Regions from separate parts of the Liquorilactobacillus hordei DSM 19519 genome, predicted to be linked through region 2. Evidence: a T-box and tRNA genes for the amino acid it is inferred to sense, from the RefSeq annotation. Region 2 holds a T-box; the other holds one or more tRNA genes.

Region 1 (7,754 bases), 980 kb from region 2:
TTCGCCACCAATTTTCTAATATTCATTGCCATCAAGGCAATTCCAGCCTCCCTTTTTACCTTTTCAAGCCCCCTAACTGAAAATCTTCTAAAACCTAAACAAGCCTTCAATCCACCAAAAACTGATTCAACGTCTATTTTACGTCGTCCGTAAATTGAACCAGTTTGGTGATTTGAAAGCAATTTGCGTTCTTTAGCTTTGAAATATTCCCATGTGCCATTAATACTTATTTTACGAGGTTTTCCGCTTTTAGTGAATGCTCGGTTATCAACCTGAAAATCGTTATCGTATTTGTTTGCCTTATACTCTTTAAATTCACGTATAAACCCATACTTGTCTTTGCGCTTACGGAAAGCATAAAAACTAAATCTAACTCCTTGCAGATCAATAAAATAATCGTCTTTAGGATGATATGCCCAATTCATGACCTTACGGTCGTCACTTTCCCATTTGCGACTATTTTCTTTCAGCATCGTACCATATGGAATTAATGCCGTATGTTCAGGTAGTTCATCTTCAAGATATTGATAATTTGATTCTGAACCGTATCCTGCATCAGCCACAATATACTTACCTAAAGTTCCAGCTGCTTTCTGTTGCTGTAAAAAGGGAATTAATGTTTTGGTATCTCCTGGATTTTGAAAAATGCCAAAGGCAGTTACAAATTGTTTACTTGTGGCGATTTGTAGATTATAAGCCGGTTTTAGCTGTCCGTTGAGCATTGGATCTTCCTTAATACGCATGAAAGTTGCATCATGATCTGTTTTCGAATAACTATTTCTTTTACCATAAATTTTGGTTTGCATTTTATGATCTAATAATTTAGCTTGCCGTAACTTAAGTTTTCGTTTTAAAGATTTTAGTTTTCGACGCCTTGACTTGTCTGGATTGGGAGAGATGTGTTCTTTTTCAATCTTTTTATTCAAATCTTTCAAGTCATTTTCTAACCGCAAGATAATTTCATCAAGCATTTCTAAAGTAAGATCTGTCTCTGCAGGGAGCTGACACTTAAATTTAGCTTCATTTAATTCTTCCAGAAGGGATATAATCGCAGAGCGATTAAGCTTGTCAAAACGAACAGTATTTTTACGCCAAACAAAACTATACTTATTGGCATCAGCCAAAATTTTAGTTCCATCAATAAAAGTAACCTCATCAATAAAGTTATTTTGCTTTAGATATTTGGTTAGTTTTTGAATGCATTGATTGATCAAGTTCTCAACTTCATCTGAAATTCTAAAACGACAAATTGTTCGGTAGGCTGGAACTTGTTCTTGCGTCAGCCAGCGGGCTGCCAAATTCTCTTCTGCCAAGGTATTAATACGACGACTACTGAAGATACCTTTTGTGTACGCAAACAAAATTAATTTTAAAAGTACACGCAGATCATACTTACGCGGACGTCCAAAGATGTAGGGATCTTTAATTTTAAGGTCTTCAACTATTTGATTAATCATCCGTGCAGGATGATTTTCTTTTGGTTCCCAGTCAGTTTTGATACTAAGTACAGTCTGATTTATGTTATAATTATTATACATTTTGTTTATCCTTTCTATAGGGGTATTGTTTTTGAAAGTACTGGCTGCAACCGGTGCTTTTTTATTTTTAATTATACCAAAAGAGCTTCACCAGAAAAATCATTACTTTCTCTGGTGAAGCTCTTTCACTTAGGACTTATGGCACAGCCCCTTCTTTTATTTGATCCGAGATCAACTATCTTTATAATCTCGATAAATCCAAAAGAATACTGCCATATGACAATCCTGCTCCAAAACCTGAAATTAATGCAACATGCGGTCTTTCTCCACGCTTTAGTGCTCGATCCAGTCCAATTGCTATTCCTGCTGAAGAAGTATTTCCATAAAACTCAACATTTGTTTCAAATTTATTTAATGGTACATTTATTCCAAGTGCAATATTTTCGATTAATCTTAAATTTGCTTGATGTGTCACAACCAATTCTAATTCAGCAGTTGTATAACCATTTTGCTCAAGTAAATTAGTTATGTGCTCAGGAACTATCGATGTTACAAATTCGTAAACTGCACGTCCATCTTGATAAAAAGCATCCATCTTGGGATAACTGTCACTTGAAATCTCCTTTAATGGTGCGATTCTCCCACTGTGAATCACGTTGGGAGCCGGACTCGTCTCCAATTTTTCAGCAATGAACATCTCATCATCGGGATTATCACTTGCTGTCAACAACACACCTCCAGCACCGTCACCAAAAAAAACAGCAGAAGTTCGATCAGAGAAATCCATCATTTTAGAATTCACTTCACCTGCAATCACAATTGCTTTGTTATAGTTTCCTTGTCGCAAAAATTTTTCTGCAGTACTTAATGCAAAAATAAAACCCGCACAGGCAACACTTACATCAAAAGAAAATGCTTTTACAGCATCAATCTTTTGTTGAACAAGCGATGCTGTAGCAGGTGTGATTGAATCTGGACTAATTGTAGCCACTATGATCAAGTCAATTTCACTGGCCTTTGTTCCAGATTCAGCTAATAACTTTTTAGCCACATTTGCACAAAGATCAGATGTATTTTCATTAATAGCATAATGTCGAGTTTTTATTCCCGTATGCTTTTGAATCCATTCATCCGAAGTATCCATATAATTAGATAGTTCAGCATTAGTCACTATACGCTGTGGCACATAATGTGCACTGGCTTTTATTTTTACGGCTCTAGGCATCTTATATATTCTCCTATATCGAATCATCCAATTAATTGTCAATGTCTTTATCCAAGTCTGCAGTACTAATATCTTACTTGTACATAAATAAAAAAGCCATACCAAAATATAATTTTGGAACGGCCCTATATGATGCGGGTAAATGGATTCGAACCATCACGGGCTATAACGCCCACCAGATCCTTAGTCTGACGCGTCTGCCAATTCCGCCATACCCGCAACAACAGAAATAATTATACCAAATACTCTGTTCAAGGGCAAGTCTTTTTTATTTTTACACTATTTATTTTTCAATTTTAATCTACTATGACATTTCGAACAGACATATTTTCGCAAATCTATTCTGCGTTTTCTAACATACAGTTGGTCACATTTTGTACAAACATAACTATAGACATGGACAGACTCATTTGTAGGGGCATACCTTAAACCCTGCACTTCCGCTAATAACTTTTTAAAATCTCTATCTCTATGCCTATACCCCATGTTATTAAGGTGTAAATGATAGTGACATAACTCATGCTTAATCACACCTTGCAAAGTTAGCTCATCATGCTCACTTAACATCTTAGGATTTATATCAATATTGTGCGTCTTAAGATTATACCTCCCACCGGTCGTACGTAATCGACTATTAAATGTTGCACTATAATCGAAGCTTTGTCCAAATGAATCTAATGAGATTCTTTCAACAATTTTCTGTAAAGACCTATTATTCAAGTTAACTCAACTCTTCTCTGGAGAAATCATTGTTAATTGTATTCTCTTTCTCTGTTCGTCAACACTTAAAACCCAAACATCAACAATATCTCCAACTGCTACAACATCATTGGGATTTTTCACGAATCCTCTTTTCAACTGTGATAAATGAACTAAACCATCTTGCTTTACACCAATGTCAACAAAAGCCCCAAAATCAATAACATTTCTTACTGTGCCCTTGAGCTTCATCTCAGGCTTTAAATCAGCTATTTTCAAAACATCACTTCGTAATAAAATTGGAGGTAAATCAGATCTGATATCTCTACCAGGTTTGATCAAACTTGCAATAATATCTGTTAATGTTTCTTCACCTACGCCAAGTTCAACAGCAACAAGTTGAATATTTACATTTTTTAATTTTTCAGTAGCCTTACTTTTTCCAATCTCTGAAGAAGCAATCCTAAATTTTTCTAAAAGAGCTTTGGCTATCTGATAACTCTCGGGATGTATATCTGTATTATCCAAGAAGTTCTTGCCTTCAACTATCCTCAAAAAACCTGCAGCTTGCTCGTACGCCTTTGGACCAAGTCTAGGTACTTTTTTTAATTCGTTTCTTTGCTTAAATGTTCCTATCTCATTACGATAAGTTACAATATTTGCTGCAGTTGCACTAGACAGACCTGAAACGTTTTGTAAGAGTTGTGGACTAGCAGTATTCAAATCTATTCCGACTTGATTAACAGCAGTTTCAATTACTGCATCAAGCTTACTTCCCAATTCCTTTTGAGGTAAGTCATGCTGATATTGACCAACGCCAATCGCTTGTGGATCAATTTTTACTAATTCTGCCAATGGGTCTTGTAACCGTCTAGCAATACTTACAGCAGAACGTTCTTCTACATGGAAATCTGGAAACTCTTCGCGCGCTACTTTGCTGGCCGAATAAACTGATGCACCCGCCTCATTCACAATAGCATAAACGACTGTTCGCGCAGTCTGCTTCACTGCCTCAGCCACAAAAGCCTCAGATTCACGGCTTGCTGTTCCATTACCAATTGCAACAACATCTACCCGATTATTTTCAAGAATTTCCACAAATTGCTTAAGAGCTTTATTCCAGTTATCATCATCTTTTTGCGCATTTTTTTTCTGATGTGGGTAAATAATCGCCTTACTTTTAAATTTTCCAGTTTCATCTACCACTGCTAATTTACAACCTGTCCGATAAGCAGGATCAAAACCTAACACACATTTACCTTTCAGAGGAGACTGCATAAGTAAATGATATAAGTTGCTACCAAAAACTTCAATTGCATGTTCACTAGCTCTTTGTGTCAATTCATTCCGTAGTTCTCTTTCAATTGCTGGTTTAATCAATCTTTTATACCCGTCAGCAATCGCCACCCGCAAGATTTTAGTGATTTCTGCTGTTTTATTCTTAACAATTCTAACTGATAAATAGTCTAAAATTTGATCTTCATCAACTTGAATAACTGTACTGATGATTCCCAATCTTTCACCACGATTAATTGCTAAAATTTGGTGATTAGCAATCTTTTTGTAAGGTATTATAAAATCATAATAGTTTTTGAAAACTTGCTGTTCATCTACTTCTATTTTCTTGGTTTTTGTTATTATTTTACCCAATTGTTTGGTAATTTGACGAATTCTCGTGCGATATAACGCATTTTCACTGATCTCTTCAGCAAGAATATCACAGGCTCCCGCAACAACTTGTTCTACATCTAAAATATCTTGCGCCGGATTCACAAATTTTGTAGCGTATTCCCTTGGATTTTTGGCTTCTGGCGTCATCAGCCATCTAGCGAATGGTTCGATTCCGGCTTCTTTGGCAATCATTGCCCTTGTTCTTCTTTTCTTTTTAAACGGTAAATACAAATCTTCTATTTCTTGTAAAGTAACTGCCGCTTCAATTTTCTTCTTCAAAAGAGGTGTTAGCTTTTCTTGTTTTTGAATTGCATTTTCAACATCTACTCTTCTTTTTTCGATCTTCTCTAATTGCAGCTTATTATCAAGAATTTCACGAATTTTAACTTCGTCTAAATTGCCAGTTTTTTCCTTTCGATATCGTGCCATAAAGGGAACTGTTGCACCTTCATCATACATTTTTGCAGTTGCTTGCACTTGTGTATATTTCAGATTAAGCTGCTTTGCAATTTTATCTAATATTGAATTGTTCACTGTCATTCTCCTTTAAAAAAAATAGCATAGTTAAACCTCCAAATTGATAGCTCATTTCAGATTATGGTTTAGCCACACTAATATTTTTTATTTCCAAAACTCATCATACACTGTAATTGGTGAATGACGCTTATGTTGGGTCTTCAAATACCATGCTTCAATTTTTTCAGCTGCAGCACTATCGATATCTTGTCCTTCTAAATAATTATCAATATCCTCATAGGTTACACCTAAAGCTACTTCATCTGGTAACGCAGGACGATTATCTTCTAAATCTGCCGTTGGTTTCTTTTTGTATAGGTGCTCTGGAGCTCCAAGAAGTTCAAGCATTGCCCTACCTTGGCGCTTATCTAAACGCCATAAAGGAGTAATATCTGCCCCGCCATCTCCAAATTTTGTATAAAAACCTGTAACTGCTTCGGCTGCATGATCGGTTCCAACTACAGCGCCCTTATTGGCTGAGGCAATTCCATATTGAGCAATCATACGTTCACGAGCTTTGATATTCCCACGGTTAAAATCGCTGACTTCCAAGCCATTTTCTTTAATGCTTTCAACCATTGCATCTGTCGCTGGTTTGATGTTAACACGCACTACCTTATCAGCCTTCATAAATGCGATAGCATCCATTGCATCTTGTTCATCAGCCTGATTTCCATAAGGTAACCGTACAGCAATAAATTGATATTCACTATTGCCCGTTTCATCACGCAATTCTTTAATTGCCAACTGGCTCAATGTTCCTGTCAAAGTTGAATCTTGTCCTCCTGATATTCCTAATACAAGAGTCTTCAAGAATGCATGTTTTTTTAAATATGCCTTCATAAAGTCAACACTTTTTCGAATCTCATCTTTAGGATCAAAGTCAGAACTGACACATAATTCACTGATAATCTTTCTTTGCAACTCTCTCATCTAAAAGTCCTCCTTGAGTATCATACATAATTACATGTGATGTTTTCTATCATCATTTTACGCTTTTTTATTGATACTTTCACGAATTTCTTTAATTATCTTCATTTTATTATTGTAACATGCCTCAGATAAATCAACTGGGTAATCTTGCGGATTAAGATCGCGCTTGTATTCTTCCCAAAGACTGTCAAGCCGTTCATGGGCATATTCTTTGATTTCAATCAGACTGGGAACTTGATAGACTTGCTTTCCTTCCACAAAAATATCTTTTAAAAGCGGGCGAGCATCAAAGTCTGTTATATTCTTATTAATATAGGTATACTGCGGATGAAACATGTACAGAGTCTTTTCTTCCGCAGGTTTTTCATCCCATAACGCAATATAATCTCCTTCAGACTTGCCATCAGCCTTCTTAGTAATACGCCATACCTGTTTTTTCCCAGGTGTTGAGACTTTTTCCGCGTTACTCGACAATTTAATTGTATCTTCTAGAATTCCTTCACTATTTTCAATTGCTACCATTTTGTAAACAGCTCCAAGTGCAGGTTGATCATATGCAGTAATTAGCTTAGTCCCTACACCCCACACATCAATCTTAGCCCCTTGCATCTTCAAGTTTGTAATTGTTTTTTCATCAAGGTCATTTGAAGCATATATTTTGGCACTGGAAAATCCCGCCTCATCCAACTGTTCTCTGACACGTTTTGAAATGTATGCCATATCTCCAGAATCAATCCGGACACCCAAGAAATTTATTTTGTTCCCCAATTCCTTTGCAACCTTAATTGCATTAGGAACACCGCTTCTTAAAGTATCATAGGTATCAACAAGAAACACACAATCTTTGTGCGTAGTAGCATATGCCTTAAAAGCTGCATAATCATCGCGATAAGCCTGCACTAATGCATGTGCATGCGTACCACTAGCTGGAATTCCAAAGATTTTACTTGCTCTCACATTACTGGTTGCATCAAATCCTCCAATATAAGCAGCTCGTGTTCCCCAAATAGCTGCATCAAACTCCTGAGCCCTTCTTGTTCCAAACTCCATAATAGCATCTTCATGAACAACTGACCTCACTCGAGCTGCCTTTGTAGCAATCAGTGTCTGATAATTAATTACATTTAAAATTGCCGTTTCAACAAGTTGGCAATCAGCTAAGGGCCCCTCTACTTGTAAGATTGGCTCGTTGTTAAAAACAACTTCGCCTTCAACTACTGCTCTTAATGTCG
Region 2 (7,754 bases):
GGTATCAACAACAGCTTATATTGATATTCAAAAAGTTGTTCGTGAAACTATCAAGAAAATTGGATACACTGGTGGTAAGTATGGCTTTGATGGTGATAATTGTGCAGTTATGACTGCTATTGATGAACAGTCACCTGATATCGCACAAGGAGTCGATGCATCATTGGAAACAAGGAATGGTGATGTTGACCCATTAGATCAAATTGGAGCAGGTGATCAAGGCATGATGTTTGGTTATGCCATTGATGAAACACCAGAACTAATGCCACTTCCTATTTCACTAAGTCATCGCCTAATGCGAAAAATTGCAGAAATTCGTAAAGATAGAATTTTGGATTATTTGGGCCCTGATGCAAAAGCACAAGTCACAGTGGAATACGATGAAGAAAATGTGCCTGTCAGAGTTGATACCGTTGTCGTTTCAACTCAGCATACTGACAATGTAAGTCTAGAAACTATTAGAACAGATGTAATTGAAAAAGTAATAAAAACTGTTATTCCAAGTGAATTACTTGATGATGAAACAAAATATTTTGTTAATCCTACTGGACGTTTTGTGATTGGTGGACCACAAGGTGATGCAGGTTTGACTGGGCGTAAGATTATCGTAGACACATATGGTGGTTATGCTCATCATGGTGGTGGTGCTTTTTCTGGTAAAGACGCTACTAAGGTTGATCGATCCGCTAGTTATGCGGCACGTTATATTGCTAAGAACATTGTAGCTGCTAAGATAGCTTCACAGGTTGAAGTTCAGTTAGCTTATGCTATTGGTGTCGCTCAACCAGTTTCAGTTTCTGTAAATACTTATGGAACTTCAAAGGTAGAAGATAGTTTGCTTGTTAAGGCGATTAGAGATGTTTTTGATTTGCGTCCTGCGGGTATTATTGAAATGTTGGATTTAAAGCGACCAATTTATGAACAAACAGCTGCATATGGTCACTTTGGTCGTACTGATATTGACCTACCTTGGGAAAAAACAGATAAGGTAGAAGCACTAAAAGCTAAACTAAATATCTAATGTGAATCTGTCTTGATTTTTAATATTTTGTTTGATAGAATTGACTAAATATTATTGTGTTGAGAAGGATTAGTAGTTATTTTTCTTGTTCAAGAGAGTGCGTGGTTGGTGTTAACGCATACTAGGGAGATAGTGAACTCACCTTTGAATTTCTTGTTGAATGAATGATTTTTTAGTAGGCAAGAACGGTACTTCCCGTTATGAGATTAAGTGTCGGCATTCTCAATTGCCGGAAATTAGGTGGTACCGCGATTGCATTCGTCCTATACAGAACTCTGTTTGAGTTTGTGTAGGACTTTTTGTTTTAAAAAATAAAAAAGGATGGTTTTCAAATTGGCATATAATCATAAAGAAATTGAAAAAAAATGGCAACATTATTGGGAAGAACATAAAACCTTTAAAACAACAGAGGATGAGTCTAAGGCTAATTATTATGCTTTGGATATGTTCCCTTATCCTTCTGGTCAAGGACTGCATGTTGGACACCCTGAGGGATATACAGCAACAGATATTATTGCCAGAATGAAAAGGATGCAAGGGTTTAATGTTCTCCATCCAATGGGTTGGGATGCATTTGGATTACCAGCAGAACAATATGCGTTAAATACAGGCCATTCACCAAAGGAATTTACAAAAGAGAATATTAACAATTTTAGAAGACAAATTAAATCATTAGGATTGTCTTATGATTGGGAACGAGAAATTAATACTACAGATCCTTCATACTATAAATGGACACAATGGATTTTTGAAAAACTTTATGAAAAAGGTCTAGCCTATGAAGATGAGGTTGCAGTTAATTGGAGTCCTGATCTAGGAACTGTAGTTGCTAACGAAGAAGTGATTGATGGCAAAACAGAACGTGGCGGATTTCCAGTAATTCGCAAACCTATGAGACAATGGGTTTTAAAAATTACAGCATATGCAGACCGTTTAATTGAAGACTTAGATGATCTTGATTGGCCAGAGAATATTAAAGAACAACAACGCAATTGGATTGGTCGCTCAATTGGTGCGAGCATCAAATTTAAAGTTGCAGGATTTGATAATCAGCAAATTGAAGTTTTCTCAACTAGACCAGATACTATTTTTGGTGCTTCTGCAATGGTTCTTGCGCCAGAGCTAGAACTAGTTAAAGAGATAACGACACCAGAATATAAAGACGCTGTTGACGCGTATATCGAAGAGGTTGCACATAAATCTGATTTAGAGAGAACTGATTTAGCCAAAGGGAAGACTGGTGTCTTTACTGGTGCCTATGTAATTAATCCGGTAAACGGCAAAAAAGTTCAGGTCTGGATTGCGGATTATGTTTTAGCTTCATATGGAACTGGAGCAGTTATGGTTGTTCCAGCACATGATGATCGAGATTATGAATTTGCTTCTAAATTTGGATTACCGATTATCCCAGTAATTGAAGGTGGAGATATTTCAAAAGAAGCATATACGGGCGATGGAGTTCATATAAACTCAGATTTTCTGAATGGGTTAGATAAAAAGCAAGCCATTGATAAGATTACTGACTGGATGCGTGAAAAAAAAGTTGGAGATAAGAAAGTAAACTATCGTCTGCGTGATTGGTTATTCTCAAGACAACGTTATTGGGGAGAGCCAATTCCTGTTATTCACTGGGAAGATGGTGAAACAACGCTGGTACCTGAAGACGAGCTTCCTTTACGTTTACCTAAGGCAACTGATATTAAACCATCTGGGACAGGTGAAAGTCCTTTGGCTAATCTAGATGACTGGGTAAATGTAGTTGATAAAAATGGAAGAAAAGGTCATCGTGAAACAAATACAATGCCACAATGGGCAGGGAGTTCATGGTATTTCTTGCGTTATGTGGATCCACATAATCAAGGAAGAGTTGCCGATCCTGCTAAATTAGAAAAATGGATGCCAGTCGATTTATATGTGGGTGGAGCTGAACATGCCGTTTTACATTTACTTTATGCACGGTTCTGGCATAAATTCTTGTATGATATTGGTGTAGTTCCAACCAAAGAACCATTCCAAAAATTAGTTAACCAAGGGATGATTTTGGGCGACAATCATGAGAAAATGTCAAAATCAAAGGGTAACGTTGTAAATCCTGATGATATCGTTGTCGAATATGGTGCAGATACTCTCAGACTTTACGAGATGTTTATGGGACCACTAGATGCATCAATTGCATGGAGTACCGAAGGATTGAATGGTGCAAATAAGTTTATTAATAGAATTTGGCGTTTAATCGTTGATGAAAATAATCATTTAAGAGATCGTATTACGACTTTAAATGACAATAAACTTGATTTTATCTATAATCAAACAGTAAAAAAAGTTACTGAAGACTATGCTGCACTTCATTTTAATACTGCAATTTCACAGTTAATGGTTTTCGTTAATGAAGCATATAAAGTTGATGCATTACCACTAGACTATATTGAAGGTTTTGTAAAAATGATTTCACCAATTGTGCCACATATCGCAGAAGAATTATGGACAAAACTTGGACATGTAGGCTCGATCACATATGAAAAATGGCCAACTTTTGATGAAAGCAAATTAGTTGAAGATACTGTTGAAGTTGTTTTACAGGTAAATGGTAAGGTTCGGCAGCATTTAAATGTATCAAAACAAGTTTCAAAAGATGATTTGAAGAAAATAGCATTAGAAGACGAGAAAATAAAAAAAGAAATTACTGAAAAAGATATTGTGAGAGTTATTGTAGTTCCAGGAAAATTAGTAAATATTGTTGTGAAATAATAGAAAAAAGTTGTGGCAGGGCGTAATTATGTCACAGCTTTTTTTGTTATGTTAAGTGAATTAGTTATCATTGATTAAATTATTATAACTAACGTTGCAACTGTAATGAAATCAGTATAAAATAACAGAGTGATTTAGGAAAAGGTAGGCAAGTAAATGGCAAATAGGTCACTTAACGAATCAGATTATTTTAAGGCTGAGAGTGAGAAAATTCTAAAGAAGAAAAATGAAACTGCAAAAGCAAAAATGCTACGCGGTTCAGCTTGGATGACAATGGGAAGTATTTTCTCCAGAATATTAGGTGCACTTTATATTATTCCATGGTATGCGTGGTTTGGTAAAGATAACTTAGCAGCTAATAACTTATATACACAGGGATATACTGTATATAGTGTCTTTTTAATGATTTCCATTGCTGGAATTCCATCTGCTGTTTCTAAGCAAATATCCAATTATAATGGTCAAAATGAATATGCATTAGGCCAAAGACTATACAAAAAATTATTGTTAATAATGCTAGGATTAGGTATTATCTCAGCAATTATAATGTGGTTTGTTGCACCATTTTTATCACAGAACGATAAGAACGTTATTCCTGTATATCGTTCGCTTGCAATTGCCTTAACGATTATCCCAACAATGAGTTTAACTAGAGGTTTCTTTCAGGGGTATCAGGACATGTTTCCATCTGCGATGTCACAGTTGGTTGAACAAATTGCAAGAATTATATATATGCTGGGAACTACATTTATAATTATGAAGATTATCCACGGAAGTTATGTTTCTGGGGTGGTTCAATCGACATTTGCCGCTTTTATAGGTGCAATTGCAGGGCTGTTATTTCTGGCATGGTTTTATTTTAAGAAAAAAGATGAATTTGCTATATTAGCAGAGCAGAGTGCAAATAAGCTGGATATTTCAGATGCACAAGTGATAAAGACTCTGTTGATGGAAGCAATTCCTTTTGTTGTTATCAGTATTTCAACCACCGTATACAATTTAATTGATCAATTTACTTTTAAGCAAACTATGTTGCATTTTACTAATTATGGGGTAACTGCAATCAATGATCTGTATACAATTTTTGCTGGTAACTCAAATAAGTTGATAATGATTATTATTTCCTTAGCTTCAGCAATGGCTGCTACGGCAATTCCGCTGCTTGCGCAGGCATATTCAAAGCACAATAACGAGCAGACTGCAGTTCAATTAGCTGATGCTGTTGAATTGTTCTTCTTTGTGATGTTACCTTGTTCTTTAGGAATGGCTGCAGTAGCTAAACCATTGTATGTTGTCTTCTATCAGTATAATTTTACAGGGGTATATGTATTGAGCTTCTCTGCCTATATAGCCCTACCAATAGGATTATTTATGGTTTTAGCTTCTTTACTACAAGGCGTTTATCAGAATATGAAGGCAATTAAATTTTTCTTAATTGGATTGCTAATTAAGGTTGTATTGCAAGTTCCACTGATCTTGCTTTTTCGTCCATTTGGACCACTGATGGCGACTGGTGTGGGAATGACAATCTCAAGTTGCTTGATGCTCAGATATTTTTATTACAGTTTACAAGTTGATATGCGTAAAATTATCGGAAGATTTAATCAATTACTACTATTTTCACTAATTGTGTTCGTTGTAGCACTTGGTGTAATTCAGTTAAGTGATCTATTCTTGAATCTCCAGTACCGGATAACAGCATTTATAATATTAATGTGTGCGGTATTTGCTGGTGGATTAACCTATGTATATTTAACTTTAAAAACAAGAGTTGCTGATAAAATAGTGGGGAGTCGAGCTGCAGTACTAAGATCGAAGTTGAGAATAAAATGAGACTTGATAAATTTGTTGCTGATTCAAATGGAATAACACGATCACAGGCAAAAAAACTAATTAAAGATGGGCTGATTTCTGTAAATCAGAAAATTATTAAACAAACAAAATTTCAAATCGATGTAAATTTGGACAATGTACAAGTAAATAAGATGTCGATAGCATACCAAGAGTACAGGTATTATATGATGAATAAGCCCAAAGATGTAGTTTCAGCTACTAGGGATAATTCTCAAAAAACAGTTATAGATTTGGTTGCAAAAATAAATCAAAAAGGTTTATTTCCGGTAGGAAGACTAGATAAAGATACAACAGGATTATTAATTTTGACGAATGACGGTGAGTTTGCACACAAGCTCTTGGCACCCAAAAAACATGTTTCAAAAATCTATCGAGCACTGGTGGCAGGGGAGATCACAGCTGATACGATTCAAATCTTTGCAACTGGGATTACATTGAAAAATGGTGAAACGACAAAGCCGGCATTGTTAAAAATACTGACTGTTGACAGTGAAAAAAACGAAGCAGAGATAGAAATAACTATTACTGAAGGAAAATATCATCAGATTAAGCGAATGTTTGGGGCAGTTTCAATGAAGGTTTTGGAACTAAAAAGAATTCAAATGGGAAACTTGAAGCTTGATGATAAGATTAAAGCTGGAAAGTATCGTGAATTGACCTTGGATGAGTTGCGATGTTTAAAAGAAGCAATTCGTTAGTTTTGGTGATTGCTCTAAATCTGATCTACAGAGATATTCTACAATGAGTGTATATTTGAACTAATATTGAGAGAAAAAGAAACAGAAGTTAATGTATACTTGCTGTTTCTTTTTTGAATTGTTATTTATTATGAGGTGCAACCCAACGTTTCATAAACACTTGAATGTCTGCAATGATATCAGTAGGCAAAACGACGTATTTCTCTTTACTAATTTCATCCGCAATTGCACTATGAGCATAAACTGCTGCATCGACTACATACTCATAATTTTTTAGTTTAAACTGGGCAAGAAACCCTGCAATAATGCCAGCAAGTGTATCACCCATACCTCCAGTTGCCATGTATGGCCCCCCAATTGCTAACTGAGAAATTGAGCCATCTCGATGATAAATGGTGGTATGATTTTTTTTCAAAACAACTGTGGCCTGGAGTTGTTGCTGATATAGTGTGTTTTTTATATCATCTTGTTCAGAAATTTTAAGGCCACTTAGTCGCTGCCATTCCATTTGATGAGGTGTGAAAATTGGATGTAACTTTTTGAGAAGAGGAAAAAATTCATGATGGTCTGCAATTATTGTAATTGCAGAGCCATCGATAATTAGTTGTTGTTGTGGAATGGCGTGTTGCAAAATAGTTTGTAAAATTCTTATGGCGTTTTCATCAACTCCAAGGCCTGGTCCAACAAGAATAATATCTGCACTGCTGATTGCATCAATTAACTTGTATTCAGAATCAAAAGGAATAAACATTGCCTCGGGAACAATAGTGTGAAGTGCGGTTAAGTTGTCTAATGAAGTAGCACAAGTTGATAATCCTGCACCACTATGAATAATTGCTGAAGTTGCCATGATTATTGCACCGCCAAATTGAGTGTTACCGCCGACGGTCAATACTCGTCCATAACTGCCTTTATGGCTTTCAGCTGGTCTAGCAGTAATGATTTGACTTAAGATATTTTTATTAAGCACATGCATAATCGAATTCTCCTCTGAAAAGAAATATTAATATCATTATACAGCAAATCATTTTTTTGTTTGTATTATTTAATAATGATATCTGGATATCCTATGATAAAATTAGTCTATAGTATAGATTACAAGGAGGAGAAGCAATGCAAGTAGATTGGCAAAAAGAAATTGATAAAAGAAAAGAAGCATTATTAACTGACTTAACTGAAATGTTAAAAATCGAGAGTGTGCGAGATGAAAAAAGAGGATCAAAAAATGCACCGTTTGGTCCTGGACCAAGGGAAGCATTGGATAAGTTTTTAGAAATTGGGAATCGTGATGGATTTGAAGTACTTAATTTGGATGGAATTGTAGGCCATCTTGAATATGGAACTGGTGCTGAAACAATGGGGATTTTAGCTCATGTTGATGTAATGCCAGCTGGAAAAGGGTGGGATACTGATCCTTTTAGCCCAGTCATTAA

The links. The T-box of region 2 lies ahead of leuS (leucine--tRNA ligase). A T-box ahead of a tRNA ligase gene usually reads a tRNA of that ligase, here a tRNA-Leu.
Region 1: it has a tRNA-Leu gene. The T-box ahead of leuS (leucine--tRNA ligase) is inferred to sense a tRNA for this amino acid. The anticodon was not compared.

The regions. Positions count from the first base shown of each region.
Region 1 covers NZ_CP049303.1:859,194-866,947, reverse strand. The annotation lists gene G6O70_RS05360 (IS1182 family transposase) at 1-1,538, opposite strand, end outside; gene G6O70_RS05355 (beta-ketoacyl-ACP synthase III) at 1,720-2,703, opposite strand; tRNA gene G6O70_RS05350 (tRNA-Leu) at 2,837-2,922, opposite strand; gene G6O70_RS05345 (SprT family protein) at 2,983-3,423, opposite strand; gene G6O70_RS05340 (Tex family protein) at 3,430-5,607, opposite strand; gene nadE (ammonia-dependent NAD(+) synthetase) at 5,695-6,522, opposite strand; gene G6O70_RS05330 (nicotinate phosphoribosyltransferase) at 6,580-7,754, opposite strand, start outside.
Region 2 covers NZ_CP049303.1:1,835,181-1,842,934, reverse strand. The annotation lists gene metK (methionine adenosyltransferase) at 1-1,021, shown strand, start outside; T-box leader at 1,072-1,290, shown strand; gene leuS (leucine--tRNA ligase) at 1,355-3,769, shown strand; gene G6O70_RS10165 (putative polysaccharide biosynthesis protein) at 3,926-5,602, shown strand; gene G6O70_RS10160 (pseudouridine synthase) at 5,599-6,321, shown strand; gene G6O70_RS10155 (NAD(P)H-hydrate dehydratase) at 6,443-7,297, opposite strand; gene pepV (dipeptidase PepV) at 7,435-7,754, shown strand, end outside.